DNA from 2 places in the Fusibacter fontis genome. Region 1 is predicted to be linked to the other one. Evidence: a T-box and tRNA genes for the amino acid it is inferred to sense, from the RefSeq annotation. Region 1 holds a T-box; the other holds one or more tRNA genes.

Region 1 (16,924 bases):
TTTGTTGACGGATTGACTTGGACTTCCAATGAGCAAGCCCACGTTATCCCAACTTTCAGCACTTTGAAAAGGTGCAAATTTTTGAACACTATCGAGAATCATCTGAACGGTTACCATATGAGCCTCCTAAATATGAAGTGAATTCTGTATTTGATGAATGATATCCAGTTTTCTTTGACACCAAGTGGCTTTTTCGCTTTGAATGACTTCATTTTTTAAATGATCTAAAATCGTTTGATATTTATTCTGTTTATACATCAAGAAATTTCGATAATCCATTAATTGATCTTTTAAAATGGTATGACCAAATTCTAAATCATCAAATGGTATTTTAAGTCGTTTTTCGTCGAGATTTGTATCGACTATATGATGCTGATGAGAAGAAACGACGAGAATTTCATAATGTTTACCACTGTCTTCAATAAAGTGATCCCATAAGATGATGAACTCATGATCCAGTAACCATTGTCTCAGTTTTTCTTGTTCCGTCATAGGTTGAAGGATATAGTATGAAAATGATTTTGTTTTATTTAGATCAACGGAAAGAATGTCTTTAATGAGATTTCCGCCCATTCCATTGATAAAAACTAAATCCGCTTCATTTAAGTGAACAGGATCGATACCAGAACCCAGTCGAAACTCAACAAATTGTTCATATGGACTATGTTCAAATGTTGATTTTGCATGATTAAGTGGTCCTTCGTTGATATCACATAAAATTCCCTTTGTTAAACGTTTATTTTCGAACATCCAATAGGGTAAATACCCATGATCTGTTCCAATGTCAGCGATGACTTCAAATGATTGATTAATTAATCTGGCTTGTTCCGCCAATATTTCAATTCTTTTTGATGTTTTAAATGATTGCATATGAGCCTCTTATAAAAATAGAATTTGCAGCTAATTGCTGCAAATTCTATAGATGTTATTTTACTCTAAATAGTCTTTTAATTTTTTACTTCTGCTTGGGTGTTTGAGTTTACGAAGTGCTTTCGCTTCGATTTGACGAATACGTTCACGTGTTACATCAAACTCTTTTCCTACTTCTTCAAGAGTTCGCGCTCGACCGTCTTCAAGACCAAATCTTAATTTCAACACTTTTTGTTCTCTTAATGTAAGTGTTTCAAGGACTTCCATTAATTGTTCTTTAAGCATTGAAAATGCAGCAGCATCCGCTGGCGCTGGAGCATCATTATCTGGAATAAAATCGCCAAGATGTGAATCGTCTTCTTCACCAATTGGTGTTTCGAGAGAAACTGGTTCTTGTGCAATTTTTAATATTTCTCGCACTTTCTCAACGGTCATATCCATCTCTTTTGCAATTTCATCTGGGGATGGTTCTCTACCTAAATCTTGCAAGAGTTGTCTTTGAACGCGAATGAGCTTATTAATCGTCTCAACCATATGAACTGGAATACGAATGGTTCTTGCTTGATCGGCAATTGCTCGAGTGATTGCTTGTCGAATCCACCAAGTTGCATAGGTTGAAAATTTAAAGCCTTTTGTCCAGTCAAATTTTTCAACAGCTTTGATTAAACCGAGATTACCTTCTTGGATTAAATCCAAGAAAAGCATTCCTCTGCCAACATATTTTTTTGCAATGCTGACAACTAAACGCAAGTTGGCTTCACAAAGTTTCTTCTTCGCATCTTCATCGCCAGTCGCCATACGCTTAGCCAGTTCAACTTCTTCGTCACCTGAAAGGAGTGCAACTTCGCCGATTTCTTTTAAGTACATTCTCACGGGGTCATCAATGTTGATGCCTTTAGGAATAGAAATATCAATCGACTTTTCTTCATCCTCTTCATCTTCTAATGATGGCTCTAATTCGTGCATTCTATCTAAGTTATCTATGTCAGTGATATCATCAATGTCATCAATATCGTCAATATCATCGAGGTCGTCTAAATCGTTGAGATCTTCAAGATCTTCTAAATCTTCAAGATCAATGTCTTCTAGGTCTTCCATTTCAATATCCTCTGGATCTAAAATATCTTCGGATTCATTTTCTGCATGTTCTTCAGAGATGACTTCGATATTCATCGCAGAAAAGGATTCAAAAATCTCTTCCATCTGATCTTTGTTTAAATCCATTACGGACAACTTATCTTGAATTTCTGTATAAGTCAGTGTTCCGCTTTTTTTACCTTTTGTAATTAATGATTTTACAACTGCTTTGTGTTTGGCATTCAATTTTTCACTCAATTGAACTGCCTCCTTTCAATTATTAATTTCGCGTTCTTACTTTAATCGTAAGTGCTTGTTTTTCCTTGATTTTATCTAGGATATTTTGCTGAATTAAAACAGGTTGATCAGATGTTTTTAACAAGGATTTTAAATTTTCAATTTCCTCATCTAAGCTGAGTAACTTTAAGTTATTCATAACATGTTCAATATCAATGGATTGAACCGCTTCAGAAAAGCTTTGAATCATTTCAACCAGACGTGTGGAGACTTCTAAATCTGCGCTTTCAATAATTTCTTGTAATCGAAACTCGTTATGCTGACTTAAATAATGAAGAATATAATGACTCATGTCTGCTATATCTTCTGAAAAATGAAATGTGTGAATCATAGATAGAATTTCAGAAGGCAGTGTTTCAAAATGATGAATGTAATATGTGAGCAATTGTTTTTCTAAATATTTTTTCTTGTCACTGGTTACACGCGGGATTATTTCTGTCGGTTTGTTTTTAGCCTTAAAGCCATACCGCACCTTCTCATCATAATTGTCTTTAAAAACTTCCTTTGCAATCAACTCACGACTGACATCTAGGAGATTTGACAAATGATCAATGTAAAGATTTTTTTCAAACGAGTTTGTTAATTCTGAAATAATTAGGCTCGCCTTTGACAAAAACTCAATTTTGTCTTGATCGTTGTTGAGATTATACGCTTGCATGAGATGGTTCAATCGATATTCAGTAGCTGTGATTGCTGTTTCAATTTTCTCTTTAAATTTTTCTGGCCCATATTTTTTTAGGTATTCATCAGGGTCTAAATTTTCACCTAAAACGATGACTTTTATCTTTTCGATAATCCCCTGTAATACATCTAAACTTCTAAGTGTTGCTTTTTGGCCAGCAAAATCAGAATCATAACAAATAATAATTTCATCTGCATATCGGCGCATTAATCTTCCATGTTCAGCTGTTAAAGCTGTACCAAGTGTTGCGACGGCATTATCAAATCCAAAAGTATGAAGGGCAATGACATCCATGTATCCTTCAGCTATAATGAGCTGTTTTTTCTCATTATGACTATTTTTGGCTAAATTTAAACCGTACAATGTTTGACTTTTGTTAAAAACTTCAGTTTCAGGTGAATTGAGATATTTGGGTAAGGAATCATCCATGACACGCCCACCGAAGCCGATAACTTTACCCTTTGGATTGATGATGGGAAAAATAATCCTGTTTCGAAAGCGATCATAATGTCGTGTGTTATCCTTATTTGGTATTGCTAATCCAACACTTTCAAGTTCCTGAACTGTATACTTTTTTGACAACGAAAGTAGCAAATCGGACCATGCATCACTCGCAAAACCAATACCAAATTGTTTCATAACATCCAAATGAATGCCTCGTTTTTCTAAATAAGCCATCGCTTCTGGATGCGCTCTTAAGTTTTTATAAAAAAAGATAGCAGCATCTTTTAATATATCATAAAAACGAGCATATTGGTGTGTATTTTTTATATTGGATCCCTTGCTAAATTCTGAAATGTCAATATTATATCTGTCAGCCAGCATTTCTACGGCATCTATACTGTCTAAATTTTCATATTGAGTAATAAAGTTAATCGCATTTCCAGCCGCGCCACACCCAAAGCAATGAAAAAGTTGCTTTTCTTCAGAAATGATAAACGAAGCTGTCTTTTCATTATGAAATGGGCAAAGTGCTTTACAGTTTTTACCAGAGCGTTCAACCGGTATATACCCAGAAATAACATCGATTATATTGACTCTTTCTAGAATATACTCAAAAATATTCCCCTCAAATTGTTTGCTCATTTCCTCACCTTTCTTTTTTTGTCGCGTATTACGCAACACTAACTAATTCGACATTTGAATATAAATTCCTTCTTTGTTAACAAAAGTTTATAAATGTGCCGTCAAATGTCTAGTAAAGCCAGAATTTAGGAATAAAGAGTTCTTTGTATAAATTGACAGCATATCGGTCTGACATACTTGCAACATAATCTTTTACAGCTTCAATGCCATCCCCTTCTTCGTAATCTTCAAATCGTTCAGATGGCATTTGTTGAGGATATTTATTGAAGTATTCGTACAAGGTTTCAACGATGGATTCAGCTCTTTCTTCTTCCTTTTTCGCTTCTTTATTGTAATAGACACTATCAAACATAAAGTGGCGAAGTGCGTTAAATGCACTTTCAACAGGCGCGCTCATAGAAATCTTCGTGCCGTTGCAGCTGTTCGTGATAATGTCCATAATCATTGTATTGATTCGTTCACCGTGCGTTTGGCCTAAGATAGATGCAATCGCTGTTGGTATGTTGCTTTGTATCAGCACATTCGCACGAATTGCATCGTCAATATCGTGATTGAGATAAGCGATTCGATCACTTAAACTCACGACTTGACCTTCAAGGGTACTCGCATGACCTTTTGAACCATGATTTAATATGCCGTCTCGAACTTCTTCTGTTAAATTGAGACCAAGTTTACTGTTTTTGCGTCTTTCAAGGTAATCCACTACACGAAGACTTTGTTCATTGTGTTTAAATCCTGAAGGATGAATTAGATTGAGCCGCTCCTCTCCGCAATGACCAAAAGGCGTATGCCCCAAATCATGGCCTAGAGCGATGGCTTCGGTAAGATCTTCATTGAGTCTTAAAGCTCTTGCGATTGTTCGAGAAATCTGTGATACTTCAAGTGTATGTGTTAGACGTGTTCTATAATGATCGCCTTCTGGTGATAAAAAAACTTGAGTTTTATGTTTTAGGCGTCTAAACGATTTCGAATGTAAAATTCGATCGCGATCCCTTTGATATTCCGTTCTGAGTGGACAGGGTTCTTCATAAAGACGTCTTCCACCTGTTTCTGAAACTTTTCTAGCAAATTGACTTAAAGTATCTTGTTCGATTTTTTCTTGTATTTCACGATAAATGATCATTAAGGCACCTTCTTTCATTCCAAATTATGTAAAATATGAGCACTTTCATTCTAATTATAAATAATAGAAAAATCAACCATTTAAGGTAAATTCATAAAAAACCCTGTAGTATTCAGTGAGGAGCACCTACTTATTTTGCAAAATAAAAGGGTGACTTCACAGCTACAGGGTTTTTATTAATTGTCTTTAACGTGATTATTTTTTAGCTTTTATAACAGCGTGTGCAGCTGCTAATCTTGCAATTGGTACACGATATGGTGAACAAGATACATAGTTCAATCCTTCAGAGTGACAGAATTCTATGGATTTTGGGTCACCGCCATGTTCGCCGCAAATACCAAGTTTGATTGTTGGATTTGTTTGACGGCCAAGTGTACATGACATATGAACGAGTTTTCCAACGCCATTTTGATCAAGTGTTTCAAATGGATCTTTCTCAAATACATTTTTCTTGAGGTATTCAGGTAAGAATTTACCTGCATCATCTCTTGAAAAACCAAGAGTCATTTGAGTTAAGTCATTTGTACCAAATGAGAAGAATTCTGCTTCTGTTGCGATCTCGTCAGCAATAAGTGCTGCTCTAGGTACTTCGATCATAGTACCAACCTTGTATTCAAGCTCAATATCACTTTCAGCTATGATCTTATCCGCTACGTTTTTAACGAGTTTTTTAAGATCCGTAAATTCTTTCATATGACCAACTAATGGAATCATAATTTCTGGTTTGACATCGATTTTAAGCTCTTTTTTACAGTGAATTGCAGCTTCGATAATTGCAATTGTTTGCATTTCATAGATTTCTGGATACGTCATAGCAAGTCGGCATCCTCTATGACCGAGCATTGGATTGATTTCCATCAAACCATCGATTTTATATTTAACAAATTCATAAGTTTGTTCTAAATCTTTAGCAAGAATGCGAATATCTTCTTCTTTATGAGGAACAAACTCGTGTAATGGCGGATCGAGTAATCTGACTGTAACAGGTCGTTCACCCATTGCAGTAAAAATGCCAACAAAGTCTTCTCTTTGATATGGAAGTAATAATTTAAGGGCTTCTAATCGTTCTTGTAAAGTTCCTGCTAAAATCATTCTTCTTACATTGAGAATTCTTTCTTCACTAAAGAACATATGCTCAGTACGACATAAGCCGATGCCTTCAGCGCCAAATTTTACAGCTGTTTCAGCATCTCTTGGTGTATCTGCATTCGTACGAATGTTAAGCGAACGAATTTCATCTGCCCATGAAAGGAGTAAAGCAAAATCACCTGTTAATGCAACTTCCATTGTTTCGAGCTTACCTTCGTAAACATCGCCTTTGTTTCCATCTAAAGAAATCCAATCGCCCTCTTTAAATGTTTTATCGCCGATAGTAAAGTACTTGTTTTCTTCATCTACGAAGATCTCACTACAGCCTGCAACACAGCATTTACCCATGCCTCTAGCTACTACAGCCGCATGCGACGTCATACCGCCTCTAGCCGTAAGAATACCGTTTGCAGCAACCATTCCTTCGATATCTTCTGGAGAAGTTTCAGTTCTTACTAATATACACTCAACGCCATTTTCAAATTGATGTGCAACATCTTCAGAATGGAAATAAACTTTTCCTGAAGCAGCTCCAGGTGATGCTGGAAGACCTCTTGTTAGAGGTGTAGCTGATTTAAGTGCATCTGTACTGAACATTGGATGCAATAATTGATCCAACTGTGATGGCTGTACTCTTAAAAGCGCTTCTTCTTTTGATAATACGCCATCTTTTTCCATATCAACAGCTACTTTAACAGCTGCAAATGCTGTACGTTTACCGTTTCTAGTTTGTAAGATATAAAGTTTATTTCTTTCAATTGTAAACTCGATATCTTGCATGTCTTTATAGTGTTCTTCTAATTTAAGTGAAATATCTACAAATTGTTGATATGCATCAGGCATGACTTCTTTAAGTTCATCGATTTTTTGAGGAGTTCGAATTCCTGCAACTACGTCTTCGCCTTGTGCATTCATTAAAAATTCGCCAAATAGAGCGTTCTCGCCGGTAGATGGGTTTCTAGTAAAGGCTACGCCAGTTCCAGATGTATTTCCCATATTTCCAAATACCATCGACTGAATATTTACAGCTGTACCTAAATCATGCGGAATATCGTTTAAGTTTCTGTAGACTCTTGCACGATCGTTATTCCATGAGTTAAATACCGCTTCTATTGACATCATCATTTGTTCAACTGGGTTCATTGGGAATTCAAACCCTTTATCTCGTTTCACTATTTCTTTGTACGATTGAATAATTGTCTGTAAGTCTTCAGCAGTTAATTGTGTATCCAATGTGAATCCATTTGCTTCTTTCTGTCCATCTAAAACGCGATCAAATTTGTATTTAGGTATTTCCAAAACAACATCACTAAACATTTGAATAAAGCGACGGTAACAGTCAAGAGCAAATCGTCTGTTTTCTGTTAAATTTGCCAATCCTTCTACTGACTGATCGTTCAAACCTAAGTTGAGGACGGTATCCATCATACCAGGCATTGATACGAATGCACCTGAACGTACAGATACCAATAGTGGATCTGCTATATCGCCAAGTTTTTTACCAGTTCTGTTTTCAAGATCTTTCAAATGTTCGAGGATTTCGTTTCGGATTTCATCTGTGATTTTTTTACCATCCACATAGTATTGGTTACATGCTTCTGTTGTAATGGTAAATCCATCTGGTACAGGCAAACCGATTTTTTTCATCTCGGCTAGATTAGCGCCTTTACCTCCTAATAACGCTTTCATTTCCTTGCAACCTTCTTCAAAGTCATAAACATACTTTTTCATCATAAAAACCTTCCCTCACAAAGAATTTTTATAAAAAACCCATAGCGATCGCTAAATAACTATGGGTCAATTACCGAAAGATTACGCGGTACATTTTAAGCCTACTTTAATTTGATGTTAAGTCCTGTGATTTCCAAAATAATGCTCGCAGTTTCTTCAATTGCTTTGTTCGCCACGTTGATAACAGGACAACCGAGTTGTTTATACACTTTTTCGGCGTAGTCAAGCTCGTGCAAAATTCGATCAAAATTTGCATATTCTACATCAGAAGATAAGCCAAGAGCTCTCAATCTTTCAACGCGAATTTCATTGAGCTTTTCAGGTGAATTGGTGAGTCCGATTAATTTGTTTTTTGGAACTTGAAAAATTTCTTTTGCAACTTGAATTTCTGGAACGAGTGGAACATTGGCAACTTTTACATTTTTATGTGATAAATACATACTTAAAGGTGTTTTCGAAGTCCTTGAGATACCGAGTAGAACAACATCGGCATACTTGAGTCCCCTCAAATCTTTCCCATCGTCGTATTTAACTGCGAATTCAATAGCAGCAACACGTTCAAAGTAATCGTCGTCTAATTTATACATAGTCCCTGGCTTACGAACTGGTTTATCCCCGAAAAAGTTGGTAAACTGGCTGAGGACAGGAGACAATATGTCGTGACAAATAACATTGTGGTCTGCGCATAACTTGACAATTGTATTGGTGAGTTCATCAAGCACAGTAGTAAACAAAATCATAGATTTATGCTTTGAGGCTTCGATGACAATTTCTTCCACCGCTTCAGCATCCCTTACGTAGTTATATTTTTTGACCACATAATCTTTATTGAGAAATTGATTCATTGCTGCTCTAGCAACATGGGATGCAGTCTCACCTAATGAATCTGAAAGAATAAAGATGTAATATCGATTATCCATTGAAACCTCCTTCAAAAATTTGAGACCTCAGTTACGATAACAGAACTAGAATCTGAGTTTCTCCTGTATATAACTTACTAAATCCTCAATTTTTACACGTTCTTGTTCCATTGAATCTCTATGACGAATGGTAACGCTTTGATCTTCATCAGACTCAAAATCATAAGTGATACAGAATGGTGTACCAATTTCGTCGTGACGTCTATAACGTTTTCCGATACTACCAGAATCATCAAAATCAACATTGAAATGCTCAGAAAGTGTTTCGAAAACTTTTTCAGCAGATTCGTTTAATTTTTTAGATAACGGGAAAATTGCAGCTTTAAATGGCGCAAGTGCTGGATGGAATCTAAGTACAATTCGACTTGTTCCGTCTTCAAGTGCTTCTTCATCATATGCATCCACTAAGAAAGCTAATGTAACTCGATCGGCTCCCAAAGAAGGTTCGATACAATATGGAACGTATTTTTCATTGGTAACAGGATCTTGATATGATAAATCCACTTTTGCATGGTTCATGTGAGCTTTCAAGTCGAAATCAGTTCGGTCTGCGATTCCCCAAAGCTCTCCCCAACCAAATGGGAATTTGTATTCAATATCTGTTGTTACGTTTGAGTAATGTGATAACTCTTCTGCATCGTGATCTCTAAATTTAACATGCTCAGGATTCATTCCGAGTTTGTGAAGCCAACTCATACAGAATTCTTTCCAGTAAGCAAACCATTTTAAATCTTCACCTGGTTCACAGAAAAACTCTAACTCCATTTGTTCAAATTCACGTGTTCTAAATGTGAAGTTACCTGGTGTTATTTCATTTCTAAAAGATTTACCAATTTGACCAATTCCGAATGGAACTTTCTTTCTTGCTGCACGTTGAATAGATTTGAAATTAACAAAAATACCTTGTGCAGTTTCAGGTCTTAAGAAAATCTCAGTACTTGAATCCTCTACAACACCTTGAAACGTCTTAAACATGAGATTGAACTGACGAATATTTGTAAAATTATGTGCACCACAATTGCTACATTTTATGCCTTCAGAAGCGATGTAAGCTTCCATTTTTTCATTGCCCCAAGCGTCAATTGCATCAGGTGTTTCGCCTTTTGACTGCATATGTGCTTCAATTAATTGGTCTGCTCTATATCGCGTCTTACAGGATTTACAATCCATCAATGGATCGTTGAAGCCGCCCACATGGCCTGACGCAACCCACACTTCTGGGTTCATCAAAATTGCACTGTCAATACCAACGTTGTATGGCGAGCTTTGTACGAATTTTTTCCACCATGCTTGTTTCACATTGTTTTTTAGCTCAACGCCTAAAGGACCATAATCCCATGTATTTGCTAAACCACCGTAAATATCCGATCCTGGAAAAATAAAGCCCCTTGATTTTGAAAGTGATACGACTTTATCCATTGTTACTTGTTCCATAATGCCTCCTAAATAATGTTCCTATAATCTTTAATAATAAATATAAAAAAATCTTCCATCCCTAGCAAAAGGGACGAAAGATTATTCCGCGGTTCCACCCTAGTTGGCCTCAGCCCACTCGAATTAGCATAGCTCAAAAGTGCCTTCGTATTTTGATCCGTTAACTTCCACCAACCGTTAACTCTCTAGAGAATCTTACATACTACTATTCTTCGTCATCGCTGCTCTATTTTTATTGATTTTAACACAAATAAAATCTTGTGTCTAGTGAATTCCTTAAATTTGTTGAAATGTTATCAAAATATTTCAAATTTTAAAACTAATCAGACAATTCGATTGTGTTTATTGACTATTTTTCAGAGTCATCTTCGAATAAATCGTCAAAATTCTCTTCTTCTTGAACAGTAGAATTTTGTTCTGCTACATCTGCACTCGATGCATGTTCTGCACTCGATGCATAGTCTGCACTCGATGCATAGTCTGCACTCGATGCATGTTCTGCAGAGTTTTTTTGATTTTTGTTCATTTTTCCCATAAACTCATCAAATTTATCTTGAGTGATTTCATTGATATTGAACTGTACACCATCTTGCTTAACAATCTTAATTTCACATCCAGTAGCGATTGCTGCTATGATCCCTGCTACAGTAGGTACTGTAAAGATAATCGCGCTAATAGCACCTGCCATAATTGGTATATCGATTATCGTCTTGCCATTTCTTTCTATTAAAATTTGACTCACCATTCCGCTGTTGACGAGTGCTTTTAACTTGTCAATTATTTCATTGGCATTCACTTTTTTAGAACCTTTATTTTTCTCTTTTTCTTCTAAATACACGAGTGTTTTAAGAACATCACCATCATTTAGCTCAAGTGCCTCTTTGGCTTCTTTGTAGCTTATATTGGTTCTTACAATTACTTCATCAACCATTTCAAGAGTTATTTTCATAAGCGGCTCCTTTTTTTTAATTTCTTATTATCATATTATATTATATCACTTTAAAATGATATGTGTAAATTATTCGAATTCGCAAAGACTCATTTGTAAACGAACATGGCTTGAACCAAACTACAAGGCAATTCTTGCAGAGTGTGTTCAAGCCATAAGTTATTGAATCGAATCAATATGTGGTTGGGAATTAGATTTTAAAAATACTAATATTTTCTTCAAGTTTTAATGCAAGTGATCGGAGACGATCAGCAGCATATGAAACTTCTTCGACGATAGCCGTTTGTTCTTGCATAGAAGCGCTCACCTCTTCAGATGCAGCAGCAGCTTCTTCAGATATACTTGCAATACTTGAGATGCTGTCAAGAATTTCAACTTTGCTTTCGTCTAAGATTTCGATGTCTTTTGAAACGTTTTCAATGACAACTTGAATGCTTCTAATTGCGTCAAAAATGGACTTGAATGATTCTTCAACTTTAACAACAGCCATATTTTGGTCATCTGAGCGCGATTTAACTTCTTGCATAATATTTACGGTGTTTTTACTTCCTGCTTGAATTGAATTTACAATATTTTTAATTTCATCGGCCGCTTTACTGGATTCTTCAGCGAGTTTTCGGATTTCATCTGCTACGACAGCAAATCCTCTACCGTGTTCGCCTGCACGAGCAGCTTCAATGGATGCGTTCAATGCAAGTAAGTTCGTTTGCTCTGCAATGGTACTGATTGCTTGTACAATGCTTCCAATTGCTTGTGATTGTTTTGCTAGTTCTAAGATTGCTGATTCTGTTTTGTGTGTTGCGTCATTATTTTCGATATTTTTCAGTCTAAGAACATTAACAGCTTCTTCACTGCTTTCGTTAATAACACCTGTTTTATTGGTATGATCAATCATCAATAAAATATTTTCAGTGAGTGTTTTGATATTATTTCCCATTTGTGTAGCTACTTTGCTGCTAGTTTCGCTGTCTGCAGCTTGTTTTGATGCGCCGAGTGCAACTTCTTCAACCGCATTGGCAACTTCTTTTGCAGCCACAGAGGAGCGCTCTGATAGACCAACTAAATCCTTAGAAGAATCTAGGACATCGTTTGTCGCCTTGTGAATATTCGTCATAAGTCCTGAGATACTGTCCATCATGTTATTTAAATCATGAGCAAGTTTTCCGATTTCATCTCGAGTATGAATTTCAATTCGTGTTGATAAATCACCACTACTTACAATGGTCATGTAATCACTAATGCGTTTAATATTTTTTAAGATGACATTAGAGATTATAATTGCAACGATAATTGCAAGTAATAATAAAAATGAACCAAATGCTATAAGCGTGATCAAAAGCGTACGAGATTGTTCAGCAATTTCACTTTCATCGACAATTGCAAGTACTTTCCAACCTAAATGATCAATACTTGAAACAAACGCAATCTTATTACTTCCATCAAATGTATATTCTATTTCACCTGAAGCATTTTTCTCAACATACGACTTGAGTTCAGGTATTGGTATTTCTTTACCTATTAACTTTGGATTTGGATGAGTAAACGGCATATTTTTTGAATCTAACAAAATAATATACCCACTTTTACCAATTTTTATGGTATTAGCTGTTTCAGCAATTTTTGAAATATTCAGGTCAATTGCTAAAACGCCTTCAAACTGGCCTGAACTGTTGTTGACTGCTTTTGCACCAGAGATAACGACAGTATTTGGATCAGATGCGTCTACATATGGAATGGTCCAAATAAATCCATCCGTTTTTTCTGCTTCTGTATACCAGATTCGGCCTGTAGGATCATAGCCATCTGGAAGAGAGACTTCTGGCCAAATATGAAACGCTTTATCTTTATATCCAACATAGACATTCTTTACTTCTGAATATTCATTGATATAGGATTTAAATGTTTCCATCATCCAAGGAATATTCTCAGGAGTCGTTCTAGCGCCTTTTACGTTAGGATCATTAGACAATAAAGATGCTGATCTTTCATAAATCGTCATATAATTGGTTAGATTGCTAATGATTTGATTAGATACTTCTTCAGTCGATGCCTTCATGTTCTCGTAATATGAGTTTGTTGTGGTAGCATAAATAAAAATACTGAGTGCGATCATTGGTATTGTGATTACGAGCACAAATGCGATGATTAATTTTGCTTTTAAACTAAAACCCTTCTTCATACTCTACCTCCTAAACCATGTTTATAGAGGATAAATACCCACAATGAAAAAAAAACAACATTGTATGAAAATTTATTTATAAAGTTATTAAACTTGTTCGTCAAAGGATTTTTATTTGTTAACAATGCACTTTTTTGTTATAAATAAACTTATAATTCATCTAAAAATTTTTTTGATTTAATTTCATAAATGGAATTGTGATGTTGAATATATGGGTCAAAAATGGACAATAACAACTTGGTATAGTTTTCATGTATTTTTGTTTTCATGATGATCCGAATGTCTTTTTTCATTAAATATTCAATTAAATTGATTGAGTTTTGATTGAGTTTTATCGTATTTGGTGATGAAATTGAACATTTTTCACATATAAGACCGCCGTCTCCAATTGAAAAAAATGGGTGCGGAATAGATGCCCCGCATTTTATACAGGGATTGACTAAATTAGGCGCATGCCCTGTGAGTTTTGAAAGTTTAATTAAATATGCCAACCTTAATAGTTCATAATCGATGTTTTCGTCATTAGAATTAGCTTTTGATAAACAAGAAATCATTTCAACGATGAGCTGATAATGCTCTTGATCAGGTACATTTGGTGTGCTTGTTAATTGGCAAAGTTCCAAAAAATAATTCCCGTATGCAAGGTTTTCCAATTTGTCTGCGATTCTAAAATGTGAATCAATGATTTCACAAGAAACAACCTTAATGATTTTTGAATGGGTATTCAATGTAAAAGTGCCAAATACAAATGGTTTTGAAGCTGCTGCTAAATGAGATTTCGAACTCTTTGCACCATTTGAAACAACATCTATCTTACCAGCTTTTTTTGTCAATAAAGTTAGAAAAATGTCGTTGTTTAATGACTTGGTACTTTTGAGTACAATTGCATCCGTTTCAAAAAACATGTGACTGCCCCCTCAAGTTGAGAATGATATTTATAAATGCGTCAAAAGAATCGTTGCTAAAGAAAAGTAAATACTTAAACCTGTCAAATCGATAGTAGTTGTAATAAAGGGTGCTGATGCGACTGCAGGATCAATTCCAATTTTTTTAAAGAACAAAGGGACAATTGTTCCAATCGTTGCTGCTGTTGTCATATTTGCCCACATTGCAATCCCAACTATAAATGCAATGTGGTATTCAGCATTCATAATTACTGCAAATAGTCCAACCAATGCAGAACAGACTAATCCAACTAAGAGTCCTACAGAAATCTCGTGAATAAGCGTTTTAAAAATTTGAGACCCCTTAATATCGTGTGTTGCTATGTTCCGAACGGTTATCGTGGAAGATTGAGTACCGACATTTCCGCCCATTCCGGTTAATAGAGGCATAAACATGGCAAGCGTTGCATTTGCACTGATTTGTCCTTGATAATGACTTAACACATTTGCAGACAGGAGCCCACCAAATATCGTAATAATGAGCCATGGTAGACGTGATTTAACAGAATTTCGGACTCTCTTGATCAAACTCGTATCCGTTTCATAAACCTCTGTTTCAGAAGTACCTGCAAACTTAAAGATATCTTCAGTTGCCTCTTCTTCAACAACATCTAACACATCATCTACGGTAATAATTCCATGAAGTCTATTTAAATCATCCACCACTGGAACTGCTAATAAACTATATTTTGAAACTACTTTTGCAACGTGTTCTTGGTCATCATGAACATTCACTGAAATAATGGTTTCTTTCATAATTTGTTCAATTAATTTGTGGGTCGGGGCAATAATTAATTCTCTCAAGGAAACAACACCAACGAGTCGTTCATTGTCGTCAACTACGTAGATATAATAAATAGTTTCTGCATCAGGTGCGGTTGAACGAAGTGTTTCAATTGCATAGTAAACAGTATGTTTCTTTTTTATTGCGACAAATTCAGACGTCATCAAACGACCAGCTGTTCCATCTTCGTAGATTAGCTGCTGTTTAACATCATTAACATCTTCAGAGTCAAGAATCGAAAATATTTCTTGTTGCTCATTTTCGTTCAATTCGCTTAACTTATCGACGATTTCATCTTGAGACATATTTTCGAGCAATGAAACACGCCTTTCAATTGTGAGATCTCGTAAAATAGATGTGAATTGTTCAGAATTTAGCTCTTCTAGTACTTCAGAAGCTTTCTCATCACATAGTAATTTAAAAACAAGCAATTGTTCAGCCTCTTCTAGATTATCTATTACTTCAGCAATATCTGCTGCATGCATATCATAGAGAATATTCTTTAAGGCGTCCATTTCGTTATTTTCAATAAATGTTTCGACTTGTGATAGATATTCATAAAATTTTAGTAAACTCATAGACCCTCCTCATCAAATAAATATAGGGTAAGTTTTCACTTACCCTAGTTAGTAATTTTATATGAGTTGTAGACAAAAATCTACTCTTTGTAACCTAAATTCTTTAAAAAATTAGAATTATCTCTCCAACCTTCTCGAACTTTTACAAATAATTGTAGATTTACTTTTGTTTGTAAGAGTTTTTCAATATCTTGTCGAGCTGCTTTTCCAATTCCTTTAAGTTTTCGACCTTCTTTTCCGATAATAATGCCTTTATGGGATTGCTTTTCACAAATAACATCTACTTCAATATCATATAACTCTTCAGAAGCTTTGTTCAAGCGATGTTTCATACTTTGAACTTCAACTGCTACTCCATGTGGAATTTCGTCATCAATGTACATAAGAACTTTTTCTCGTACAATCTCCCCCACAATGGTTCTCTCAGTCTGATCGGTCATGTGGTCAACAGGATAAAATGCAGGTCCTTCAGGCAATTGACCTTTGATTGTTTTAATCAAATCACCTACACCTAAATCTTGAGAAGCGGATATACCATGTATTTGTTTAATGAATGGATATTTAGAATAATTATCATAAATGGATTTGAAAGCTTCCGGTGATAATAAATCAACTTTATTAATCACGAGAATGACATCTACGTTTGCAGCTTCAATGAATTCAATAAGATACTCATCTCCAGGTCCAATTTTTAATGATTGATCAACCATAAAAATCACGACATCAACATCGCTAATAGCAGTTTTCGCGCTATTTACCATATAGTCTCCTAATTTGTTCTTAGGTTTATGGATTCCTGGCGTATCGACGAATATAATCTGACTTTCCTCATCATTATAAACACCTGTAATTCGATGACGCGTCGTCTGAGGTTTACTGGACATAATCGCGATTTTTTCACCGATTATTGCGTTTAATAAAGTTGATTTACCAACGTTAGGTCGACCAATGATGGTAACAAAGCCCGATTTGAATTGCATGCATGCCTCCTATTTTAAATCTTTATCAGTAAATGATTTTGGAAGTAATTCGTCTATTGTATAGACTTCATAATCATATCCTTTTGCAACAATGATGTCAATGTCCTTAGCAAATTCAACAATTACTTGTCTACAAATGCCACATGGAAATGTCAAATCATTACTTGATGATACCACTGCGATTGCCTTGTAGTTCATCTC
Region 2 (16,924 bases), 650 kb from region 1:
AACCCCCACTTTCTTCTCCAATCATCGTGCCAATCTGATGGTACTTCATGAGTGCGAGAAAATGTCCTGTTGTGGAAAAGCAATTTCCATTTATAAGAACGTACACGTTTCCCGTATATGGCTGTTCTGCCATTGGAATCGGATTTCTTAGAGAAGGGTAACCCTTCGCAAAATCATTCGCAAAATAAGGAACTGGTTCTTTTTCAAGATAAGAAAATAAGTGTGACGCAACATTGGGATCACCACCAAAATCATCTCGTACATCTATGATGATGTTCGTTAGTTGCTTTTCATCCACTTTCTTGAAAAAATCGTCTATAAAAGCATTATAGCTCGCTACTGAATCGCTCCCTTCGGGGTAAAAACTTGCCATTTGAAGCACTGCATAGTCTTCTTCAAACAGCATGCTATTTTCTCTTGCTAAATTCATATCTTGATCCCAAAATGCATCGCCCGCTTCTTCAATGGCTGTTTTAGTCGCCATAGGGACTTCCATCTCTTTTACTTGTGTTGTTTCAGGGAGCAGATAACTCACCATCACGGTTTCTTGGCTTGGATGATCAATGGCATAATGATATCTAAATCCCGCATTCACAGCACGCGCTTTCATGGTTTCATTGGTCCCATCAGAGGCAAAATTTTCGTAGATTCCAGCGATGATGTCTTTCATCGGAATCCCCTCTATACTGACGATTTCAGCACCAATTGGAATGTCGGGAATCAAACTATTTTGTCTCAACCAAGCGTGTTCATCTTGCCAATAAATGCTAAAAGGCAAGAATTTACCTTGTTCAATCAACTGGTTATAATCGGATTCTGATAGCCCTAAGTAAGTATGCCCACATCTGAGCGTTGTGACGATCGGCGCAACCAATCGATAAAATTCAAGTGTCGTCATGCCATCTGTAATCTGCTCATAGGTTGCATCTAAAAGTTGTGTTACTTCTTCTCTGTCGGCATAGAGCATTGGATGAAAGTTTTCAACATATCTCCTAAATGTCGCAAAATCTTCTTGCAGCGCAGTGAGCTCAAACCGACTCCCCACTATCCCTTCGTTAGTCGCTTCGTCTGTCGTTTCGTCACTCGTTTCACTTGCGGTGACAGTTAATGCGTCATTTGAAACGGAATTCTTCTGACTTTCACACGAACATGCAATGACACTCCAACTCATGATTAGCAATACCAAAATCCATCTTGATGATTTCATCTAATTCCCTCCTTTTACTATAAAAGTCGCTTAACACCATATTGAGTTTGAATAAATTGAACCCATGATAACCAAAACTCAGAAGCAGTCTGATGAAAATGTACCTGATAATCAGAAGGTTTCTTAATGTATTCTACGAGAGTTGTATATCCAAATGTTTCAATGATGTATTCGACAACTGTATAAGCAATTTCATAACCCCCACGCTCTTTAAACTTTTCAAAACTCGATTCAAAAGTTGCAAAATCTAGCGGATGAATCTGTTCGGTGTAGCGTTCAAGCGCATGGGTGATGCGATTCCGTTCCAACCACTGTGCCTCATATGCAGAAACGCCATGCATCAACCAATACGGAAGTGACTCGCTGAGTTGGCTGACCATCACTTGTGCCAATAGGTGAATCGCTACCTTTTCCGCTGAAAGATCATCAAAGCACGGCTCAGGCGCAATATGCATCACATCCCATGTAAGTCCACCCCTCAACCATTTAGGACCGTTGACAATACCTAGCGCTGAATGTAACCTTTCCTGCGAATCGTGTATGTAGACAATTCTGCGTTCCTCAAAATCACATTGTAAATGTGATCCAATCCTCAAGTAATGCATTTCTAAGGTGTCTGCTATTTTAGCAGCATATAAAACATCTCCACCACCGTATAGATTAAAATGTTCCGTCTGATAAAGTAAAGGCCCGCCATAGATTTTATGAATAAAGCCTTTCATTTCATTTTGAATGCACTCTCTTTCAGTCAATCTCACTTGATAAGTATATTTTCTGCCATTGGCTTCATAAGAAAGCACTTCTTTTTTAACCAATCGAGATAAGAGTGTTTTTACTGTTGTGGGTTCCCAATTCATATCACTAGACTGCTTCAAAGCGCTCATAATGTCACTTGCTGTGTTCGCTTTACCCGACCATAAAATACGCATTACTTGCCATTCTGCATCTGATATTTGTACCGCTTTCATCTGATGATCCTCCAATTATGTATGACTACAACTATTGACGACTACATCTGTAGACAACATTTGTTTATAGTTAGTCTACACTTGTAGTCAAACAATGTCAAGAAAAATCCCCATCACTTATTTGTATCGCCGTCTATCGGTTGCTACAACTAGGTTATGAGGATTTAAATATTGGTATAGCTTCAACTACAGTTTTAAATTGACTTCGATAATCTGAGGTGGGGCTAAAAACCGTGCATGAATTCTTGAGGTTCCCAGACCGTTACTGACAATCAACGTCGTCTTGTTGGCTGTATCCAACGTGTAGAGCCCTGAAAGATAAGGCTCATCGATGTTCATGAGCTCTCTCACAAAACCGATGCCAACCTGTCCGCCATGCGTATGTCCGGATAAGATCAAATCGACATTGGGCAGTTGATTCTGTTTAAAGGAATTCGCTAATTTCGAACTGACAGATGCTTCACCTTCAGTTGGTTCATGTGCCAAGAGGATTCGGTAATCGACATCAAACAGTCCATTAACTACATGTGAGTTGGTTGTATTAGAAAAAACCATGCTATTGGAAAAAACCGCGCTGTAATCAGGCTCGCCCATTTGAGCATCGTCTAATCCGCCGATGGCAATGGTCTTGTCATCTGTCAACACAATCACGCAGCTTGAATTTTTAAGCACTTCAAATCCGGAATCCGTCATGATGGATTCGTAGACTCTTACACCGCCTCCACCATAGTCGTTATTTCCCCAAATGGCAAATTTTCCATACTTTGATCGAATCTTCGAAAGCGATTCAACCACTTCATGTGCAGGACCATATAAGTAATAACTTTCAAATAAATCCCCTGTAAATACCACGATATCAGGTTCCATCGCATTAACTTTCAGGACGATTTTATCAAGCTCTTCCACGGTATACTCAGGGCTGATCTCAATATCTGAAAGCTGCACGATCTTTAGGGGTACCTCTGAAACTTGACCCGTCAGTGCATAGGACTTAACCTGAATCAAATAGGGTTCAATTTTCACAGAATAAATGCCGATGGCGACTGCAAGTACACACAATCCCAAACATAAGAGCATGACGTACTTTATTCGCTTATGTGAACTCGTTTGTGAATTCATTTGTGAATTCGAATTAAAATTAGCTTGTTGAGTTGATTTTTTATAAGAAGGCTCATGGCCTTTATGACTGGCGTTGTTCAATGGACACCTCGATACGATATGATTTACAAGGGTTTTCTAAAAACCTAGAAAATTAGTATATCGTATTTAAAGGTGAAAGTCATCGACATAAATGTGAACATTCTCCGGAACCATAAGCACAATATACCTGATATTGTACGAAATGGTCGCAATATTTTAGAAAATCCGATTGACAAGCTAATGTTTATTAGCTTATACTGTAGCTAATAAACATTAGCTATTTTGTTGGAGGTAAAATGAACACTAAAGATCGTATCAGGCTAGAGTCGCTTAAGCTGTTTTCCGAAAAAGGCTATGATGCAGTTAGCGTAGCTGAAATTGCCGCAGCTATAGGCATAAAAGCTCCCTCTCTGTATAAACACTACTCAAGTAAACAGAGTATATTTGATTCAATTCTCGATGAAATGGACAAACGCTATGAAATACTCATATCATCGTTAAATCTTGATGGGACAAATGCTCAAAATGATTTATCCACTTTTCAATTGATTTCTGAAGAACATCTCGTTCAGATGGGAAAAGAACTTTTTCTCCATAACTTAAACGATGAGTATAGTTGCCTTTTTAGAAGACTCTTGACTCGGGAACTCCATAGATCTGCTGAGTTAGCAGAACTCTATGTGAACCAATTCATTTTGGCTCCTCTTAAGTACCAAAGTGCTTTATTTATGGGACTTATGTCTTCTGGTTGCTTTGTACAGAAAAGTCCTGAAACTGCTGCTTTACAATTTTACTCCCCCGTTCCACTACTGCTGTCGATGTGCGATGGCCAACCTCACAAAATTCCTGAAGCGCTTGTATTACTTGAAAATCATATTAGAAGCTTTGACCAAATGCACAGAGTGCAGAAAGGAGAATAAACAATGACATTGATGCATAGAAAAAGACCTTTAATTCAATGGATGGGTTTACTGGGTGTGATTAGTTTGATTTCCTATACTGCGGGAGTGGTATTTTCACCAATTGCTTATCCAGGTTATAATTGGATGTCGCAAGCAGTAAGCGATCTTAGTGCGGTTAATGCACCTTCTAGAATGCTATGGAATCAACTGACAAGTCTTTATGGTGTTTGTGGTGTCGTTTCAATTACTATAGTTTGCATTTTTATCCAAAATAAACTGAATTCTTGGCTTCGCCATGGCTTGTACTTATTTGCCTTAATGAATTGGGTATCAAATGTTGGATATACCATGTTTCCATTATCTGAAAGTGGTACACCAAATTCGTTTCAAGACTTGATGCACATATACGCAGTGACACTTCCAATCGTGTTGCTATCTATCGTCTCACTCATATTGATTATCGTCGGTGGTTTTAAAGAAAAGAAATATCATTCATTAGCAATTTACGCACTATTTGCCCTAGCGCTGATGTTCATTGGTGCAATCGGCGTAGGTCTTGTACCTAAAGCATACTTCGGTATATTTGAACGCTTTAGTGTGTTTTCTGCAACAGGATTTAACGCAATCTTGGGATTCTATTTATTTATGGGGTTTGATTTTACTTAAGAAAAGAAGCTACTTTCATTATAACTTATTGGGAATAATGAAAGTAGCTTCTTTGTATTGATTTTACTGTCCTGTGACTTAGTTAAAAAACTATTCTAAACGTGAACAGCCTCTGGCACAGGTTGATACCCAGCAGGCTCATATGAAATAACGCCTTTTCCACTGGTGTAATCCGCGAGTTCAGTTTGATAATATTGACTGGTCGCTTGCGGCAATATCCCCTTGAGAATTGCAGAATCCCCCTCAATGATGGGATTTTCAAATGTTCCACGCATCTTCAAGACGTCTGAAATGGCTTTTCCGACGAGTAACTGTGGAATCACCAGATCAAAATGATAAATCGGTTCAATTTTGCAGATATCCACTGCATGAAGCGCTTTTGTGACTGCCAGTTCTGATACTTTTCTATAATCCGATGGCGTGCTATTGACACTATCATACTCCGAATATACAAATCGGATGCGAACATCCATCACTTCCATGCCATCGATGCCCTTTTTCAGTCCAAGAAGACTCCCTTCTCGAACGGCGTTTTGAAATGTCTTTTTGAGATCTCCAAATGACACTTCAGTGACATACTCAATTCCAGCACCAGCTTCCAAAGGCTCAATCACAACACCTACAGTCGCTGGGAGTAAATTGCCGTTTTGGTAAATCAACAAACACGCTTCAGTCTGTGATTTGATGGCCGCTTTGTAGACGATTTCTGGTTCAAGAATCTGAGTTTCAATGTCAAATCTCTCTTTGAGAAGCTGCTCAATGATTTCCCTTTGAACCATTCCAAAGAGTTTCAACGAAATCTCTTCTGTTTCAGGATGGATTTCGAACTCTAAAAAAGGATCTTCATCCGTTAATGCCACAAGCGCGTCGCATATTTTTCTTCTTTCTGCTAAATCGCTTGCTAATACCTGCGCTTTCAGCGTCGGTGATGAAATGTGGACCCATTTTTTATGGATTGGGGGTTCACCCAAAATACTTCCCACAGCCAACTCATCCGTGTATAAAATCACCACATCTCCAGCCGTGACAACATCTTTGCGAATGGTTTTGATTCCATTTAATGCTTCCATTTTCAAAATTTTAGTCGTTCTATCTTCAGCATATATTGGATAGGTTTCTCGCAAAACCAGTGCGCCTCCGAAAAGTCTCGTAAAACACCTTCTCGCCCCGTGTTCATCTCGATCCACTTTGTAAACTACAGCGGAAAGGGGCTCTTGTGTTTGGGGTTCCACCCACTCTGTGATGAGAGATAAAAGTGGTGAAATACCCAGTCCATGTAAAGCTGAGCCATTTAACACGGGCATGAGCTTGCATTCATTAAATAATCGCTTTGCCACCGCGTTCATTTGCGCATCGGTTACGTCCATTTCGCCAGCCCACGCTTCAAACATGGCGTCATCTAATAGGGACAGCGTTTCAAGATTCATGTGTTTTTCCTCTGAGTGAATCACTCTGAGCTCTGCTGATCGCTCGCCCGCATGCTCAACTCCGTTGATTTGATACACGCAGTCTGATAATTCCGAGTGAATTTGGTGCATCACGGACTCTAAATTCACGCCCATTCGATCGACTTTGTTGATCATCAGCACCACAGGGATTCCCGCACGTTTCAGTGCATGAAAAATCACCTTGGTCTGAGTTTGAACCCCTTCTCTCGCCGATATCGCGAGTATGGCTGCATCAAGCACACTGAGTGACCGCTCGACTTCTGCGATAAAATCCACATGTCCAGGGGTATCGAGTAAATTGATTTCATGATCATGATAATTCATTGTGACGGTCGTTTGTCTGATGGTAATGCCACGCGACTTTTCCAGCGACATCCCATCTGTTATGGTATTGCCATTGTCCACGCGTCCCACTTCTTTTATTGCACCACATGCGTAAAGCATGTGCTCTGTAATTGTTGTTTTTCCTGCATCTACATGGGCTAATATGCCGATGTTCATCTTTTTAGATTGCTTAATTGTTGTCTCTGCGATTGCCTCCGGTAATGTTTCATAGGTTAAAGTTGTATTTGTGATTGTATCTTTAATTGTATTTGTATTCATATCGATTGTTCTCCATTTTCTTATAAAGTCTCAGTAAACTTGACGTTTTCATTTGATTGAGCCTAATTTTGAGCACAAAAAAACCACAGCTTATGACTGTGGATAAACTCAATAGAAAAGTCTCATAATAAAGTTCACTAAAAACCATTTATAAGAAAAATCGGTTAGCAATCACCATTGGCCATAAAACATGCTTTGATTAAATTTGCGAATAGTGTCTTGTTCATCATATTTATGACCTCCTTATATTTTGCTGGCGAAGTCAAGATTTTCATCATCTTGCACTTTGAACTCGCGCTTACTCACTTATTAAAACACGTTTCATCTAAAATTACAATCCCAAATACAAATTGTCATATGATTATCATGAATTTGTCATAGAGTTGTCATACTCAGATCAAAAGAAGGGAGTAACTACCTGAGGTTCAACATCAAATTGCGTCTAAACAGATCATACCACCCGTCAAATCCATAGGCTTTAAGCGCGTCTTGAGTATTCAAAGGCAGATTTTCAAACAGATCATGTTGGGTGATCTCTTCAACTTCAGACCGATTAAGCGTTGCAAGTACTTCCACTGGCTGATGATCAAAATAGTGATTCATCGGGCAGCAATCTTGACACAAAGTACAACCAATCAAAGACTCAATTTTGTGTGATCCGCTCCACTCTGGAATCGGGTCCATTAAGTCCAAATAGAACGAGACGCATTTATTGGGATCAAGAAGAAACTCATTTTCAGGAATGGCACCATATGGACAGGCACTAACACAAGCCCCACAACTGTTACAAATATCCATCTCGAAGCCTTCCGCATCATCAACCGGGCGATGATGCCCATAAGTACGATAATCCCCATAACTCCCGGACTTCTCAATTGTTTCATCCACACGCAAGTCCGTATAATACGCCACAAGACGATGCTGACTGCCATAGGTTTCAACATAACTGATATTATTTTTGCCGTATTTCGTCAATCCCGACCACGCACCTAAAAGTTTGTAAGGTAAATGCACTTCTTTCAGCTTCAGACCAGCAGATTCAAACACCTCACAAATTTTTTGATGTTTTTCACTCGCCCATTTTGAGTGGTGATATCCCGAAGGAATCGTCGCATATTGGATGCCTGACTCGGTTTCGTAAGCCACTTTTGCATGCGGCTGAGGATAGGATGCAATCAAAATTGATTGAAACCCCTCTGGAGTCTCAAAGTCGTAATGCATGTAGTTTTCATAGATAAACGCGCCGACTTTGCCTTGATGATGTTTGGATTCAATCGCCTGTTTTAATTCTGACAGGATCTCAATCGGCAAAATCCGATATTGGACCTCTATGCTTTTAAGCGATTCCGACAGCTGTTCTGTCAACTGATTGAGTGTCGTTATAGATGTCTTATCCACATCAATTTCATCACCTGTTTTTTCGATATATTCCACTAAACACTTTGCAAATGACTCATAAGATTGACCTTGTGCGGTAATCACCGTTCCAACTGAATGCGGCGCAATCACCACAGGCGAATCTTCATACTGTGTTTTTTCGAAATACTTCGCAAGTGGATCATCCGATGCAATGCCCGTCGCACCAGCTGTACAGCGCACTCCCTCAAGCAAACCAAATCCAGCGAGAAGCTCAGCTCCGCCACAGATGCCCGCCACTATGCCGCCATGCGCTAAGATGGCTTCAATCAGCTGCTTCAATTCTGACGCTTCAAATAGTGGAAAGCTGTCCCCACCAGGAATCACGAACAAATCGATTTCACTGGGATTGAGCGACTCAATGTCAGAATTTACTAAAAACGTTTGCCCTTCTAAACTCTTATACGGTCTATTTTCAAGCGCAACATGACGCCAGTTCAACTCTCGAAGTTCTAAAAGCATCAAAGACACTTCAAACTGAGCAAACCCATCATAATAAAAAAGTGCAGCATTCATCTTAATCCCCCCTACCTCTATATAAATTCATTGATTATTTACATCCATTGATCATTTACATTCATTGATTATTTACATCCATTGGCACAACTCGTTATAGGCATAATTCCAACCTATATCAACTTTGTATCCTTTATCAGCACCAACTTAAATGCTTGTCCATTGATTTCGTTGGCCTCAACTCGAAGTCCATACTCCGCAGCTATGTGACACAACATGTCTGGGTTTAGCTCCCTTGTCGCCCATTTAGCCCCATAGGCCGTAAAATCCTTTTTCTTTGGAAGCTCAATTTGCACCGGTACGACAAACAATTGTTCATTCGCTACCTCTGCTTTTGGAATCACCGTATCCCAAATCACCAAACGACCTCCTGTTTTCAAAACCCGACTCGCTTCAGCAATCACCGCTCGATAATCCTCTGGCTTTAAATACATCAGAAAATAAAACGCCGTCGCACAGTAAAATCTTTCGTTTTCAAACGGTAAAGCACGCGCATCGGCCACCACTTTAAAAGGTCCATCAGGCGCTTCTTCTAGCTCATCTTGACGAATATCCACTGCGGTCACACTGCGTCCTAACACTTGTCCAATAACCCCTTCGCCACCGCCACCTAGGTCGATGATGCTTCCTCTCATTTCTGGCGCATCGCTCTTTCCACGATATTGCTCTAAGAGTTCAAACGACCTCATCGGAATGGATTGAAGCGGAACAACTTTCATCTTCGGGTTTAACTTCCCCATCATCCAAAACAAAGGTTTCATCATGATATGCATCTCAAACACCTCCCCAAAATGATTTATCACGTCTCATTACTTAAGCGACATCACCATCTCATATTGTGACAGCGCATCCTTAGAACTGCCCAAACGCTTCATTAAACTTTCCATACCCGCATGATCCGGAAAACTAAAACGTAGTCCGGTTAAATCAGGTTCCATTTGCAAAATGTGCCCCACCATTCTTTGCGCAATTCCTTTTCCCCTAAACGCTTCATCTATCGCGATAAACTGAATCGATGATTTAAAATGCGCAACCGCCCCTACGAGATGCCCTTTAGCATAGGCACCGTACTGCGAACCTGCTCGCTTTTCAATCGTCTCCATCTCATTTTGCCAATTCACATAGACATTTGGCAGCGATTCACGATACGCTTTTAACGTCTCAAACGAAATCGGTTTGATCTCAATCCCCTCGCCGAACGATTTCGGCTGCATCATCTGCTCCCTTAGCGACGTCAATACCTCCGGTTGATCGAGATGATAGTACCATAAATTTCCGCAAATCTGATATCCAAGCCGCTCATAAAGCTTCACTGCCCGATCATTGCCGTTGATCACCTCTAAAAATAGCCGATCACACTGCATCGCTTCCGCTTCTTTTTTATGTTCTGCCATAAGCCGCTTCGCTAGGTCCGTACCACGTTTGCTGGGAATGACACAGAGGCCACCACAGCGCATGGTCTTCTGATGGTCAAACATTCGAATGCCGCCTAGAACAACACCTACACCCTTGCCATTTGCCATTATATCTGCTTGATTTTTCACTCGATCACTTACCCTATCGCCGCTGTTAGAAACCTCGTCCAGTTCAATAGCAATAAACGAATGCTCCAGTTGATTGCCTTCCTTTTCAAAGAAATGGTCGAAAAACACCTCTTCTGTTAGTGAAATCTAAATCATATAGTCTGAAAATCCTTCTGTAAAAGTCTCATAAATTAAGTGTTGATCCACATCTGTGCATCGAAATAATTGAATCATATGCCCCTCCTTGCTATTCTCTTGTGTACTCCGTCAAATACGTCGTGACGATATCTACTGCAACGCTTATTTTATTTTCATCCAGTTCAAACTGCATGACGCCAGCTAAGTTTGCCACGCCATTGATAAGTGCAATGAGGATATAAGAAAACGCCTCTAAAGGAATCGTCTTCTTAAAATGCCCACTCTCCATACCGGCGACGAGGATGTTTTTAACATCTTGCTCAAATGCACGGTACCGTCTTTGATTGAGATCTGTCATTTCCTCTGTGAAATCTGCCGTTGCCCAGAACTCCGAAGCGAACTTAATCCATTGACGGTTATTTTCATCTAGAAAATTTCTCAATCGAATCCGAATATACTCCGAAATCCTTTCAACAGGTGACAAGGACAAGTCAATCTTTCCCGACAGCGTCGACTTGTTTAAGTCTGAATTTTCAACGATTGCAAAGAACACCTCTTGTTTGCTTTGAAAATACGTATAAAAGCATCCCTTGCTAATTTGCGCTTCTTTGATAATCTCATTGACGGACACCCGAGAATATCCTCTTTGAGCAAACAATTCAAACGCTACAGCGACGATTTCTTCTCTATTTTTTGACCATTTTTCATCATTTAGTTTTGGCATGTGAACTCCTATCACTCAGTACTATCTAATATCTAATATCTAATATCTAATATCTAATTTCTAAAATGTTTAATATCTTAAATGTCCGATACTCTATAATCAAAATGGACTAACATCGTCATTTCTCATTTAAAAAGACCAGTGGTCTCTTTTGCTATCAGAATAGCACACTCACTGGTCTTTGTCTAATATATTTTTATACTCCACAATCGCATTCATAAACGCTTCACCATAACTCTCAAACTTCTTATCTCCGATGCCCTTGATCTCTAAAAAGGCTTCTTTTGTAGTGGGTAGATACGTCGCCATGTCACTGAGAACTGAGTTGGCAAACACCACATAAAGCGGCACTTTCTTAGTTTGTGCAATTTGCGCCCTTATCCTAGAGAGTTCATCATAAAGCTCTGGATGTTTCGCATAGGTATTGGAACGTTTCTTCGTCGCCTTTTTCTCAAACGCCTCAAGGCGCGTTTGCTTCATCACGATGCGCTCTTCCCCTTTTAAAACGCTTCGCGAACTCTGACTTAGTTTGAGCACTGGATACTCATCTGCCGTCATGCCGATAAATCCTTTTGCGATTAAAAACATGATTTGCTCCTTAATCACCGCAGTGGATTCATCCTTTAACAGTCCATACGTCGATAGCGTATCAAATCTTAGTTCTTTTACCCGCTGTGTTTTAGCGCCTTTGAGAACATCCACCACTAGATTGATACCAAATCGCTGATCCATCCGATAAATACACGACAAGATTTTCTGAGCCGCCTCCGTACAGTCGATTTCTTCAGATTCATCGAGGCAGTTGCTACAGCTATTGCAAGACGTATAAGTGATGGCTTCGCCAAAATAGCGTTGAATTTCACCTCTCAAACACGTATTGGTATTACAATAATCAATTAAGCTCTGTAAATTCTCCATTTGAATGGTGTAGCGCTGACGATCGGTACAGTTTTGAGTGATGAGCATCTTTTGTTTCACAATGTCCGACGAATCATACATCAATATACAGTCGCTTTCAAGTCCATCGCGACCCGCACGACCGGCCTCTTGATAGTACGCTTCCATATTTTGAGGCATGTTATAGTGGATGACAAATCTCACATCGGGCTTATCAATCCCCATCCCAAACGCATTGGTTGCGACGATGATTTTCTTGTGATCCAGCATAAATTCATCCTGCACGCGATTTCGCGACTCGACATCCATCCCCCCGTGATAATAGGTCGCATCGATGCCATCTTTCACAAGCGCTGCAGCAACTTGTTCAACCGTTTTTCGCGTGGCACAATAAATAATCCCCGTCGCATCCTCAGGGATTTCTTTTAACCAATTGGCTAAGTATACGTATTTTTTAGGCGGTTTCACCACCCGATAGCTCAAATTATCTCGATCGACTCCAGAAACATAGACCTGAGATTCCCTGAGATTTAATAAAGTAATGATATCTTCTTTAACAGCCTGAGTCGCAGTCGCTGTAAACGCTGCCATCACTGGGCGTACAGGTAAACGATTCACCCACGAAGCAATCGATTGATAGCTCGGTCTAAAATCATGCCCCCACTGACTGATACAATGCGCTTCATCCACTGCCACAAAGGAGATGTTGATGCTATTTGACGCACGAATAAACGCTTCACTTTGTAGGCCCTCAGGTGCAACGTAGACAAGTTTATACACGCCTTCTCCAATGGCTTTTACCCTCTGGTTCATCTCAGACGTGGACAGCGAACTATTCAAAAAAGTCGCTGAGATCCCATTTTCTTCAAGTGCCTCCACTTGATCTTTCATCAGCGCAATAAGCGGCGAGATCACTACAGTGACGCCCTCAAACATCAATGCAGGAATTTGATAACACATCGACTTCCCGCCTCCTGTTGGCATGATCACCAACACGTCTTCTCGCGAATAGATCGACTGAATGATCGCCTCTTGTCGGTCTCTAAACGTCTCATATCCAAAATACTTTTTTAAAAGTTCATTTGCTGTCATGAAATAAAATTCTCCCTTTTCAATCCATCTATTTTCAGTTACAATAATTTCGTAGGAACATTTACGATGCGGGTGTAGCTCAATGGCAGAGCTCTAGCTTCCCAAGCTAGCTACGAGGGTTCGATTCCCTTCACCCGCTCCATTTTATTTTTTGAGGAAAACCATGTCAAAAGAAATGATCAAGCCACAAAAGGCTGATAAAGCACACTCTTCAGATTCTGACGAAGCACAAGCATTAGAAGCCCTAAAAACGAAATGCACACGGTCTTTAAAGGCGTATCTGACAAAAAAAATTGCTGAACTCCAGCCAGATTTCAAAATCAAACCCAGAGGGTTTGTCATCGAACACTCAAATGTCCGATGGGGCAGCTGTAACAGCAAAAGAGAATTGACCTTTAATTGGCGATTAGCGCTCCTTCCACAGGAGATCATCGATTATGTCATCATCCATGAGATGTGCCACTTGGTCCACCTCAATCACGATCGTTCATTTTGGCGCCTCGTGGGCAAACACTGTCCAAACTATAAAGAAGCCATGGCTTATTTGGGAAATACCAAACGGTCAGAATAAATCCTCAGAAAAATCCTCAGACCAGCTCTTAACTCGAGTTCTTAATTCAAGTACTCAGCTCAAGCTTTTATCTCAAGTCCCAATTTGATTTCTACCGTGTTCCTTCGCATAATATAGCGCATCGTCCGCTTTTTTAAAATAACTGCCTAAATTTTCGCTCACTTCACCATACGGAATATGCACAAGACCCATGCTTACAGTCATGGGTTTTTCTATGCCAAAATCGTGATGTGCAATCTCATTGAGAATACGCTGTGCAACCATATGACCACTGACTTTTTCAGTATGAATGAGCAATATAACAAACTCCTCTCCACCCCATCTAAAAGCCACATCTGTTGGCCGGATTAGCGATTGAATCACCTGTGAAAACTTCACTAATATTTCATCTCCACGCGGATGACCATACGTATCGTTGATCACTTTAAAATGATCAATGTCCAGCAAAAGAAAATCCATTTCACTTTTACCGACATATTGGTGGACCATTCGATCAAATTTTCTACGGTTTGGAAGCCCTGTCAGTTCATCTTTCTCCATAAAAAGATTGAGTTCGTTAGCTGCATGCAGTTCCCTTTCAGAAATTCTTTTCAAAAACTCAAAACAAAGTATCAGGATAGAGATGCCAACTAGTGTATAGATCATGTCCCCCCATGGAATCCAGTCGATATTGTTTTCGCGAGAAGACAGATGTTCTGTATAAAATTTTGCAACTAAAAGAACGCCTAAAATTGAATAGGTGGCAACAAACTGATATTGACGTACATACCCTGCCACAACCACCAACATAATCACAAGTAGATGAATGTAAAACCTCAAAGAAATCGGCTCTCGGAACAAATACAGCGCAAATCCAAAGCCCAATAATACGGTACAATTCGCAGCGAGTTCAAGGCGTTTCTTTTTCCAGAAAATAAAAAACACCCCCATGAGAATCGTCACGACGAGGAACTGAATCCCCATCATTAAAAATTGTCCATTCAAAACGAGGTCAATGACAAACATCAGATCCGCATAGAGATACACAAAAATTAAGATGAGCAACGTATATTCACCTTTTTTTCGAACATAAAAACTCTCGTCTTCATAAATACTCAAGAGGGATTTAAAATAGCGTTTCATTCAATTCCCTCCTTTTTAGCGGATGAAGATCGTTCTAGTTTGAGTTCAGGTTGCATGTTTTTTGGTGTGCCTTGACTATTTTCAAGAACTGTCCGGTTGCGCCCAGATCTCTTAGCGATTAAAAGCATGTGATCTGCACGCGCAAACGCATCGCGCTGATCCACAACGTGATCCTCGACAGGATCCACGACAGGATCCACGAGGGAATCCGCTACGGGATCCAATCCTCGGTGCAATAGGTGATGATTTTGAGAGACACCTATACTGACGGTAATCGTCTCATTTTCAAGCAGTTGACTCTTCATGACGCTTTCTCGAAAAGCTTCTAATTGATGGAACCACTCGCTTATCGTATCGTGTGTCGTGATGACCACAAATTCCTCGCCACCCCAGCGATAGACACTTTCGCCTTCAAACATCTCCTTCATCATTCTCGACAATTTAACCAGCACCTAATCCCCCACATCATGACCATAATGGTCATTGATTATCTTAAAGAGATCAATATCAATCACTGCTAAGCAATACGCCACATGATTGCGATTCAGTGCCTCCACATCTTGATTAAATTTATTACGGCACAACAAACCCGTGAGAACATCTAAATTGGAAATCTCAGCAAGTTGATGCGTTTCTTCAATTTCATTTGCAATGATTCGGTTAAAATAATGCACAAACACCATAATCATCAGCACGCTTGCAACGATAAACACATTTTGTTTGAGTAAAATCATATGCGCCTGATCCCCAGTATACTGAAGATACAGATGGGCACTTCGCCCAATCATGAGCAACAGTAAGGATAAAACAATCAGTCGAATTTGCAGCTGATTGAGATGTACGATATACCCGACGATCAGCACCAATAGAATCTGTACATAAAAATGAAAATTGAGCTGCATATATAAGTGGCTAATGGTCGCCAAAATCCCTGCACTTAGCAGAATATACTGCGACATCAGCAAATGACCTTTTTTAAATACCCACCACACGACCATCAAGATCGCGACAATTGCAACTATAGAGGTCGTGTACAAATAGCCCATTTCACGTTCGAAACGCATCAAAAAAATCCCCAAAACTGCATATATCGCAATGAGGACATAAGAAAACAAGGTGTATTCCGCCTTTTTTCGAATCTTGTATGGCGACACCTTATAAGGCTCTGTTTGTTTTGAAATCCATTGATCCAACTTGTTCTCTAGATATTTTTTTAATGACTTTTCAGCGCTTTTATTCATATCATCTGCCTCGTTATCGTGTTTGCTATATACCCATTATATCGCATAATGATCACAATATCCTATTCAAATTCGTCGGTTTTTTACATAACAAGAATAAGTAGAATATTCTCTTTGAAAGTGAGAAATTCATTTATTAATAGTTTGAATTTTTATCGAAAATATATTAAAAACATAAGCGAACAATAATTAATGAAATTACAGTCGCCTTTCTAAGTTTAGAATGATATACTCATTCTAAAATCAGTTCCAAAATAAATCATCTTGTTAAGCGAGGTACATGAATGAATATTATTTATGAAGAAAAAAAGCTATGTCTCAATTGTATGGAAATTCATTTAGTAAAATATGTACAGGTTGAAGAAATAACAACATATAAAAACAAGACTATTCAATTTTTCGCAGAATATGAATTATGTGATATTTCACAAAGTTACTCAGAAAACGAAAAACAGATGAGTAAAAATAAGCATGCGCTAGAAGAAGCCTACCAAGTTCAAATAAGGGATTTATATGAGTGATAACAAAAATATCAGTTATCTTTTCCTGTAACACACCCCTGTCTGGGTTTTTAGGACATTAAATAAATAAAGCGTTTGTCATGAAAATCGTTGAAAAAAATGTTAAAATGGTGAAGCATCGACATTAAACGTATTATATGGAGGCAATTTTGAGTCAAAAGAAGAAATTTAGTTTATTGAAAGCGGGCGTCATTTTAATTGGGCTGTCTGTTATCTTGCACGTTGTACA

What was found. A T-box is a leader RNA that pairs with one kind of tRNA and senses whether it is charged. The one in region 1 lies ahead of ACZ41W_RS03405 (glycine--tRNA ligase), so its partner is inferred to be a tRNA-Gly.
Region 2: it encodes a tRNA-Gly, which carries the amino acid that the T-box ahead of ACZ41W_RS03405 (glycine--tRNA ligase) is inferred to sense. The anticodon was not compared.

The regions. Positions count from the first base shown of each region.
Region 1 covers NZ_AP042445.1:752,104-769,027, forward strand. Annotated here, with positions in the region: gene ACZ41W_RS03370 (Nif3-like dinuclear metal center hexameric protein) at 1-117, opposite strand, end outside; gene ACZ41W_RS03375 (tRNA (adenine(22)-N(1))-methyltransferase) at 127-870, opposite strand; gene rpoD (RNA polymerase sigma factor RpoD) at 931-2,205, opposite strand; gene dnaG (DNA primase) at 2,228-4,012, opposite strand; gene ACZ41W_RS03390 (deoxyguanosinetriphosphate triphosphohydrolase) at 4,122-5,135, opposite strand; gene ppdK (pyruvate, phosphate dikinase) at 5,331-7,958, opposite strand; gene ACZ41W_RS03400 (pyruvate, water dikinase regulatory protein) at 8,057-8,875, opposite strand; gene ACZ41W_RS03405 (glycine--tRNA ligase) at 8,921-10,312, opposite strand; T-box leader at 10,376-10,537, opposite strand; gene ACZ41W_RS03410 (DUF4342 domain-containing protein) at 10,659-11,258, opposite strand; gene ACZ41W_RS03415 (methyl-accepting chemotaxis protein) at 11,449-13,437, opposite strand; gene recO (DNA repair protein RecO) at 13,587-14,342, opposite strand; gene mgtE (magnesium transporter) at 14,373-15,743, opposite strand; gene era (GTPase Era) at 15,824-16,723, opposite strand; gene ACZ41W_RS03435 (cytidine deaminase) at 16,733-16,924, opposite strand, start outside.
Region 2 covers NZ_AP042445.1:106,843-123,766, reverse strand. Annotated here, with positions in the region: gene ACZ41W_RS00535 (S41 family peptidase) at 1-1,207, opposite strand, end outside; gene ACZ41W_RS00530 (BlaI/MecI/CopY family transcriptional regulator) at 1,225-2,175, opposite strand; gene ACZ41W_RS00525 (metallophosphoesterase) at 2,362-3,375, opposite strand; gene ACZ41W_RS00520 (TetR/AcrR family transcriptional regulator) at 3,612-4,235, shown strand; gene ACZ41W_RS00515 (DUF998 domain-containing protein) at 4,239-4,883, shown strand; gene ACZ41W_RS00510 (GTP-binding protein) at 4,979-6,934, opposite strand; gene ACZ41W_RS00505 (DJ-1/PfpI family protein) at 7,349-8,866, opposite strand; gene ACZ41W_RS00500 (class I SAM-dependent methyltransferase) at 8,980-9,639, opposite strand; gene ACZ41W_RS00495 (GNAT family N-acetyltransferase) at 9,676-10,518, opposite strand; gene ACZ41W_RS00490 (TetR/AcrR family transcriptional regulator) at 10,637-11,251, opposite strand; gene recQ (DNA helicase RecQ) at 11,423-13,240, opposite strand; tRNA gene ACZ41W_RS00480 (tRNA-Gly) at 13,309-13,382, shown strand; gene ACZ41W_RS00475 (M48 metallopeptidase family protein) at 13,404-13,811, shown strand; gene ACZ41W_RS00470 (GGDEF domain-containing protein) at 13,884-14,933, opposite strand; gene ACZ41W_RS00465 (nucleotidyl cyclase domain-containing protein) at 14,930-15,385, opposite strand; gene ACZ41W_RS00460 (GGDEF domain-containing protein) at 15,386-16,174, opposite strand; gene ACZ41W_RS00455 (hypothetical protein) at 16,459-16,695, shown strand; gene ACZ41W_RS00450 (hypothetical protein) at 16,845-16,924, shown strand, end outside.